One region of the Lysinibacillus sp. RC79 genome, then DNA from elsewhere that is predicted to be linked to it. Evidence: riboswitches for the same ligand, from Rfam matches in the RefSeq annotation. Region 1 holds a riboswitch; the other holds the start of a gene.
What was found. Region 1 has a riboswitch for cyclic di-GMP ahead of ABH968_RS18945 (methyl-accepting chemotaxis protein). Riboswitches for the same ligand answer to the same signal wherever they lie in the genome.

Region 1 (4,204 bases):
TTTCTTTGCTTTCGCTACAGAAAACATTTGTAGCTGTCGCTTTGCTTTCGCTACAGAAAACATTTGTAGCTGTCGCTTTGCTTTTGCTACAGAAAACATTTGTAGCTGTCGCTTCGCTTTCGCACAGATAACAATGTGTTCGGAATCGATTTTGTGCTTAGGCCTGCATGACGCAGGTCAGTTAGCCGTTATCGCATGGATGCGATGATTTTAGGCTAACATCCTATGTGAACTCCTTTCCGATTCCGTGACATCCGCCGGAGGCTTTAGGCCAACATGATGTTGGTCACTCAGTCGTTGCCACAGAACGTGGCGTTCTTAGACTGAGTTCCTCTATTTCAGCGGATGTTTGGACACCCGCTGAAAGAAGTTAAAACATGAAAGAACGAATTCCAATTAAAAAAGGGATTCGTTCTTTTTAAATTTATTATTATAATAAACCTTTTGAACGTTTTTCAGCCATTTCTACGAGGCGTTTTGTTATTTCTCCTCCGACTGAACCGTTTGCACGAGAAGAGGCTTCTGGCCCTAATTGTACATTAAATTCTTGTGCGATTTCATATTTCAATTGATTAACAGCTTCATTTACACCAGGAACTAGAAGCTTATTTGAACTACGATTAGCCATTTATCTCACCTCCTTGTGATTAGAATGGTCGAGAGTTAGCTAATCATACATGTTAAAAAATAAAATGCACATTCTAAATACTATAGTAAAGTAACTTTTGGAAAGCTAACTAAAATTGTGAATGTCTCTGCTATAATAGAGTAATGCTTCAATTTCGAGGATATGATTGTTAGAAGCGCTTTTACAGTTAAAATGGAGGTTTTTTAAAATGACGAACAATGATATTTTAATTCGTTTAAGATATGCATTAGATATCAAAAATACAGATATGGTTAAAATATTTCAGCTAGGAGGCATGGATTTTACGAAGGAAGAAGTATTGAACATGCTTATAAAAGTTTATGATGAGGAAGAAGCACCAGAAGAATACATCAAATGTAATAATAAAATGGTAGAGGCATTTTTAAATGGATTTATTACATTTAAACGAGGTCCTCAAAAGCCTAAGCCTGGTGAGCCGGAAGGACCACTACCTGTTTCAGGAAAAGAGAGTCCTAATAATATGCTATTAAAGAAAGTGAAGATAGCGTTAGCCTTAACGAGTGACGAGATGCTCGATATTTTATATGATGGAGGCGTTAGCGTTTCGAAAGGCGAATTAGGTGCCATTTTAAGAAATCCAAGTCATCGTAACTATAAAGAATGTGGCGATCGCTTTGTGAGAAATTTTTTAAGAGGGCTGACAGATAAATATAGAGATTAAAAAACGTTCTCTCTAAATTGTCAAGAGTAAATCTTGATGAAGAGCTAATGGATTAATGATTAAAAAAGCACCTACAATTTTGTAGGTGCTTTTTTGATGAAGGGATTTGCACAAAAATCTATGTTTAGATAAAAATATTCTACAAAAAGCACTTTTTTCTTAGTTGAATGTTGTTGACAATTTGTGACCAAAATGTGTACAATGAAATTGACATAAAGTTGTCACAAAGAGGATAAATAAATGTTCACGAACAGAGGGGTGCTTTTATGTTTAGTTTAAACATTTTATTAGTTGCTATCGCATGTGTTACGATCCCACTTGTTGTTGCTTCAGTGATGTTAGATATTTTTTATGCAGAAAAGAAACAAGTTCGTTTTTCATTACGCCGTACATCTATGTGGTATTCCTGTATGTTTGCTTTATCATTCATACCGTCAGTCTTATTCATGACACTAACTAAATAACTATCTTTAATATGAATAATCATTTAGGGGTAATTGATTATTTAAAATTATAGTAACAGCTACAATATTGCGTTGTAGCTGTTTTTAAATTATTTCAGCGGGTGTCCAAACACCCGCTGGAATAGAGGAACTCAGTCTAAGAACGCCACGTCCTGTGGCAATTTATCTGTGCGAAAGCAACAAATGTTTTCTGTAGCGAAAGCAAAGCGACAGCTACAATTATGCCGAGGCATAATTGATATGCTTTGAAGAGAATTGTGGATAGGCCGAGAAAATTACGTAATAGTCTTCATTTCATACTAATAGTAAATAGTAAAAATTATGTGTATTTTAATCTGGTAACATTGACTACTTTTACCCAGTGTGTTAATTTGAGGAGGAAAAAGATGGGCAAATCTACTGAAAGGTAGAGACGCAAAGCTACAGGTCTAAGGTAATAAAAACTATGATGGCTGAGCTGCAAAGGAGTACTAGTTAAGTACATATATTGCTAGTTATATTCTTTGATGCCTATTTCTTTTGAAATAGGTTATTTTTTTTGCCAAAAATACGATAAAGGAGGAAGTAATAATCATGAAGTTGTTGAAAAATGTTTCATTAAAAAACAAACTTTTACTAACGGTTTCTATTATTGTTTTACTTCTAATTGCTATTATTACTACGCAAAGTATTAGAGAATTAAACAATCGAATGTCTGTTGATTTAGAGCAAGAGTTGAAAAGTGTTGGTGTATTGACAGCTATGAATCTTGATAGTGAGGTCATTAAAGATTTATTGACTGAAAAGGGAGAAACTAATGCTGAATTTAAGAACATTCAAAAGCAACTCGATAAGATTCAAGAAGAACAAGGAATTATGAGTTGGAGCTATATTTGGGATGTGAAGGATGCAGGTGGCGTTAACCCTATAGGCTATACTTCTAATTTGAACGACGTATATGAAGCGGGTGAAATCTTTACTGATTTAGCAGATGAACATGTAAAAACAGCTAAATTGGCAATTAAAAATAATAGCACTGAGGTAACTGATATTTTCGAAGATCCTTATGGTTCATGGCGAACTGTATTTAGCCCTATTAAAGATGACAATGGCAAGCTCATTGCGTTATTAGGTATTGATTATTCTGCGGACTACATAAATACCATCATTAAAACAAGTGTCGTAAAACAAATTGTTATAGCTGTTATTGGAATTTTAATTTTATTAGTTTTACTTTACATAATTATTGATCGTCTATTAAAACCACTTAAGAAAGTAGTAAATGCTGCAAATCAAGTAGCAAATGGGGAATTAATAAATGTAGATTTAGAAATAACGAAGGACGAAATCGGAAATTTATCTGAATCTATTAATACGATGGTTTCAAATTTACAACATATCATTTTAAATATTAGAAATACATCTGATAACGTTTCTTCTGCTGCTAATCAGCTAACTGTTAATGCAACAGAGACATATAACAGCGCAACAAATATTGCTCAAGACATGGGGGAAATCACGCAAAACGCTGAGGCTTCAATGGTTATGACTGAGGAAACAGCCGCTGCTATGGAGGAAACAGCAACAGGCATTCAGCAAATTGCTGACTCTGCTAATACAGCTGCTGAATCATCTATCTCTTCTTCTCAAGCTTCAGAACGTGGAAATCATGTTGTTCAGCAAGTCATTGCACAAATGGAGTTGATTAATGATTCTGTTGAACAAATAGGGACAACAATAAACGGATTACATATCAATACGAAAAAAATTAGCGATATCGTAAGCCTTATTACAGCAATAGCAGATCAAACAAACCTACTAGCTTTGAATGCGGCAATCGAAGCTGCTAGAGCAGGAGAGCATGGAAAAGGCTTCGCGGTTGTTGCTGACGAGGTTAGACGATTAGCGGAGCAATCATCACAATCTGCAACGGAAATATACAATTTAATTAGTACAATTCAAGCTGATTCAAACGCTTCTATTACTGTTATGGAAAAAGGAAAAGAAGATGTAAAGGCTGGTATGGTGTTTACAAATGAAGTAGGGGAAATCTTTAAAGAAATTCTCACGTCATCAGAAGAAGTTGCAAGTCAGATTCGCGAAATTTCGGCTGCGTCTCAACAAATTTCTGCTTCATCGGAGGAAGTAGCGGCATCTGTCAATAATATTAAACAATCTGCGGAACAGTCATCTGAATTCTCATCGAATGTGTCAAACGCAACGCAAGAGCAATTGACGACCATGCAAGAGGTGAAAGAGGCATCTTCTTCATTAGGAAAAACAGCAGAAGAATTGCAGGTACTTGTAACAAAATTCAAATTGGAGAATGATCAATGATGGAAATTAATTTTAAAGGAAAAAATGTACTAATTACAGGTTCAAGTAAAGGAATCGGCAAAGCCATTGCTTTAGGTTTTGCCGAGCAAGGAG
Region 2 (4,204 bases), on a different contig from region 1:
TAGTAGAAGAGTTTTTTGAGCTCGTACAAATCGATTCAGAAACAAAACATGAAGAAGTGATTGCGCCGGTTTTAATCGACAAATTAACAGCGCTTGGTTTTACAGTAGAACAAGATGATGCACATACTCGCAACGGGCATGGAGCAGGTAATATACTTGCTACGCTAAAGGGTTCATTAGATATTGAACCAATTTATTTTACTTCTCATATGGATACAGTTGTTCCAGGTAAAGGGATTAAACCATCTCTTCGTGAAGATGGCTATATCGTTTCAGATGGTACAACTATTTTAGGTGCTGATGACAAAGCTGGTCTTGCCACATTATTTGAAATGGCTAAACGCTTAAAAGAGCAAAATATTGAACATGGTGATATTGAATTTATTATTACAGCTGGCGAGGAAAGTGGACTCGTTGGCGCTAAAGAGTTAGATCCATCTAAAATTAAAGCAAAATATGGCTTTGCAGTAGATAGTGATGGCAAAGTAGGGGGAATTGTAACTGCAGCCCCATTCCAAGCGAAAATTTTTGTTAAAATAATGGGGAAAACAGCGCACGCTGGTGTTGCTCCAGAAAAAGGAGTGTCTGCGATTACGGTTGCTTCCAAATGTATTGCACAAATGAAGCTAGGTCGATTAGATGAAGAAACAACAGCCAATATTGGTCGCTTTGAGGGTGGTCAGGCAACAAATATTGTGTGTGATGAAGTAACGATTATTGCAGAGGCTCGTTCGATCGACCAAGCGAAGCTAGATGCACAAACAAAGCATATGCAGGAGACGTTTGAGCAAGTTGCTGCTTCATTAGGTGCAAAGGCTGAAGTTGAAGTGAAGCTAATGTATCCTGGATTCCGTGTAACAGAATCAGATAAAGTTGTTCAAGTGGCAATGGCAGCTGCACACAACATCAATCGTACACCAAAGCTTGGTATTTCAGGCGGAGGTTCCGATGCTAATGTTATTGCGGGCTTTGGCATCCCTACAGTAAATCTTTCTGTTGGGTACGAGGACATTCATACAACAAATGAAAAAATCCCAGTCGAAGAATTAGAAAAATTAGCAGATTTACTTGTTGAAATCGTAAAAGAGTCTGCGAAAAAATAACAACAAAAATCGAGGATGTGACCGCATGGAAAGTGTAAAGGCAGTAGTTTTTGCTTGTGGTACAGAGGAATATGCAGTGCCTGTGGAACAAGCGATTTCGATTGAAAAGTTAGAACAAGTAACACCGATTCCTCACTTGCCTAATTATCTTCTAGGCTTCACAAGAATTCGTGGCGAGCTTGTCCCTGTGCTTGATTTTGAGCGTATTCTTTATAATCGTTCTTCTAATGCTGCAACAGCACGGATTATTGTATTGAACACGGATGTTGTGAATTATGGATTACTTGTAACAGAAGCCCGTGAAATTCTTGATTTTGATGAGTCAGTATTAAAGCAGATGGGACTCGTCAATTATTCAAAAACACGCTACTTTACAGCTGTGGCTAATCTTGAAAATCGCATGATCACATACGTAGACCCGAAAATACTTGTGAATTCATTAGAAGGTATACGTGAAATTATTAATTATTTACACAAAATGCTTGAAAATGAAAATGTAGAGGCTTGAGTTTTTATTAAAGCTAAGAATTAATTCAATACAATAGCACACATCATAGTTGATGTTTTAGACAGAATTACAAATATGTGATTCTGTCTTTCTTCTTTTTAAGCGATATCCCAACAGTAAAAGGAAAATGAATACTCGATGTCGAATTTTAAGCTTATCACCGAAACGTGTGGTTGATTTTCGTCCCGACTGAGCGCTTTCTTGGAGGCGTCCAATAAGCCACATAACAATAAGCATAATTATGAATATATCTTTCTATAGTATAAATAAGTAAATATTAATTATTGGGGAGGTATTTGTCACATGGGTTCAAAGAAAAAGGAAACACCAGAAGAAAAAAGAGAGCGTTTAAAACAAAGTGAATTAAAAAACAATCCTACAGGTTCTTTAAACGACGGGTTAAATAGGGGAACTAGCGGAAATTTAAACGGTATGGGTTGGAAAGAGACGGTGGTATTAGTTTTAGTGTTATTTATAGGATACATTACATACAAATTGTTTTTCAGTTAAAGATATCGAAAGGAATCGTTATCTCTAATTTTGCATTCCATAATCCTAAAATCCTCAATTGCTACACGTACCTCGTCACAATCATCATAATTACTTCTACGTTTTTATTTTAATATAGTAAAAATAACCTGTATTCTTATTAACTTATTTGAAAGTTATCAATAAAATTATGCGTTTTACCTACAGACATTTTCGTTCTAACATCGTATTATGTAAAGTAAGAAAACTACTGTAAAAGGCAAACTTCACCGAAAGGGAAGGACGCAAAGCCATGAGTCTAAACACTATTGTAGTGCATGATTGTCAGGTTGCCAGGTTCTGTTCTATGAGCCTCGGCCAATAGAATGGAGATGTAATCATATGGTAAGTCGGTCACTATCAAAAGCAATCATTGTTTTTATAGTAGCAATTGTAAGTACGCTAGGATTAACAATGGGAAAGGTAGACGCAATGGCCATGCAAGATAAGGCTACTTGGTTATGGGATACGACAAAGATTGTCGAAGATGAATCAGGCGTACTCTCATTTTTAGAAAGCAAACATATTAATAAATTATATTTACAAATTAATAGTGATATAGCAAGTAATTATTACAAAAGTTTTATCGATAAAGCAACGGCAAAAGGTATAAAAGTCTATGCGTTGGACGGTTCTGCAAGCTGGGTTTCAGCAAAGGGCTATGAAATGCAGGATCAGCTGTTTGATTGGTTACATACATATAATGAAAATGCAGCAGCAACAGAGCAATTTTCTGGAGTTCATCTTGACGTAGAGCCCTATTTAAATAGTGGTTGGAACTCGAACCAAGTAAAAACGATTGAATCCTATCAAGCACTTCTTACTAGAGCGAAAGGGGATACCGATCGATTACAATTACCTTTGGAAGTTGATATGCCATTTTGGTTTGACGAAATTACATACAAAAACCAATTTGGTAAAGGTTTATTAGCTGATTGGGTGATCGACCAAGTAGAAAGTGTTTCGATAATGGCTTACCGAGATGCTGCTAAAGACATTATTAAAATTGTTGAACATGAAATAAACTATGCAAAAAAAGTAAATAAATCAATTGTTATTGGTGTGGAAACAGGAGCCTCGGATGAAGGGAAAAATATTACCTTCTATGATGATGGAGAAGCCTATATGAATAAACAGTTAGCACAAGTTAATCAACAATATGCCAATAAAAAAGGTTATAATGGTCTTGCCATTCATCATGTTGATTGTTGGATGAATATGCAGCCGTAAAAAATCCTCTCCAGCTTTAAGTTGGAGAGGATTTTCTTTGCCCTTATGAAAGTCGGCCGCTATAGTCTTCAAATTTAAATTCACGAATGACTTTAATGCCTTCTTCATCGTTATAAGAAACGATTGATGGAAGATTTACACCATTAAACATATGATTTTTCACCATTGAGTAATGCGCCATATCTGTAAATACTAGACGATCGCCTGGTTGTAAAGGTTGTTCAAATGAATAATCACCAATTACATCACCAGCAAGACATGTAAGCCCGCCTAGGCGATAAGTGTAAGCTAGCTCATTTGGTTGACCAGAACCGATGATCATTGGGCGGTATGGCATTTCTAGAACGTCTGGCATATGGCAAGTTGCCGATGTATCTAAAATTGCTAGGTCCATACCGTTTTTCTGTACATCGAGAACCGTTGCTACTAAATAACCTGTATTAAGTGCCACAGCTTCACCTGGCTCTAAATAGACGAGAAGGTTATACTTGTCTTGAATGTAATTAATGACATTCACAAGCTTTTCTACATCATAATCCTCACGAGTAATATGGTGACCTCCACCAAAGTTTAACCATTTCATTTGATGTAAGACATCACCAAATTTTTCTTCGACAACTTGTATAATACGCTCTAACGTATCTGAGTTTTGCTCACACATTGCATGGAAGTGTAAGCCATCAATACCGTCAAGCTGTGACTTGTCGAAGTTGGCTAATGTTGTCCCAAGACGAGAATTCGTGTAGCAAGGGTCGTAAAGTGCTGTTTCAATTTCAGAGTACTCAGGATTGATACGAATACCACATTCAATTGTTTTACCAGCAGATTTTACTTT

Region 2: linked by a shared signal. The riboswitch ahead of ABH968_RS05965 (amidase) and the one ahead of ABH968_RS18945 (methyl-accepting chemotaxis protein) in region 1 are both predicted to bind cyclic di-GMP.

Annotation. Positions count from the first base shown of each region.
Region 1 is NZ_JBGCCD010000023.1:26,695-30,898, reverse strand. It holds gene ABH968_RS18965 (hypothetical protein) at 1-99, opposite strand, end outside; gene ABH968_RS18960 (alpha/beta-type small acid-soluble spore protein) at 431-628, opposite strand; gene ABH968_RS18955 (YehS family protein) at 837-1,331, shown strand; gene ABH968_RS18950 (hypothetical protein) at 1,598-1,795, shown strand; cyclic di-GMP riboswitch class I at 2,175-2,260, shown strand; gene ABH968_RS18945 (methyl-accepting chemotaxis protein) at 2,369-4,111, shown strand; gene ABH968_RS18940 (SDR family NAD(P)-dependent oxidoreductase) at 4,108-4,204, shown strand, end outside.
Region 2 is NZ_JBGCCD010000004.1:204,273-208,476, forward strand. It holds gene ABH968_RS05950 (M20/M25/M40 family metallo-hydrolase) at 1-1,103, shown strand, start outside; gene ABH968_RS05955 (chemotaxis protein CheW) at 1,129-1,611, shown strand; gene ABH968_RS05960 (DUF6366 family protein) at 1,915-2,121, shown strand; cyclic di-GMP riboswitch class I at 2,349-2,437, shown strand; gene ABH968_RS05965 (amidase) at 2,482-3,369, shown strand; gene nspC (carboxynorspermidine decarboxylase) at 3,413-4,204, opposite strand, start outside.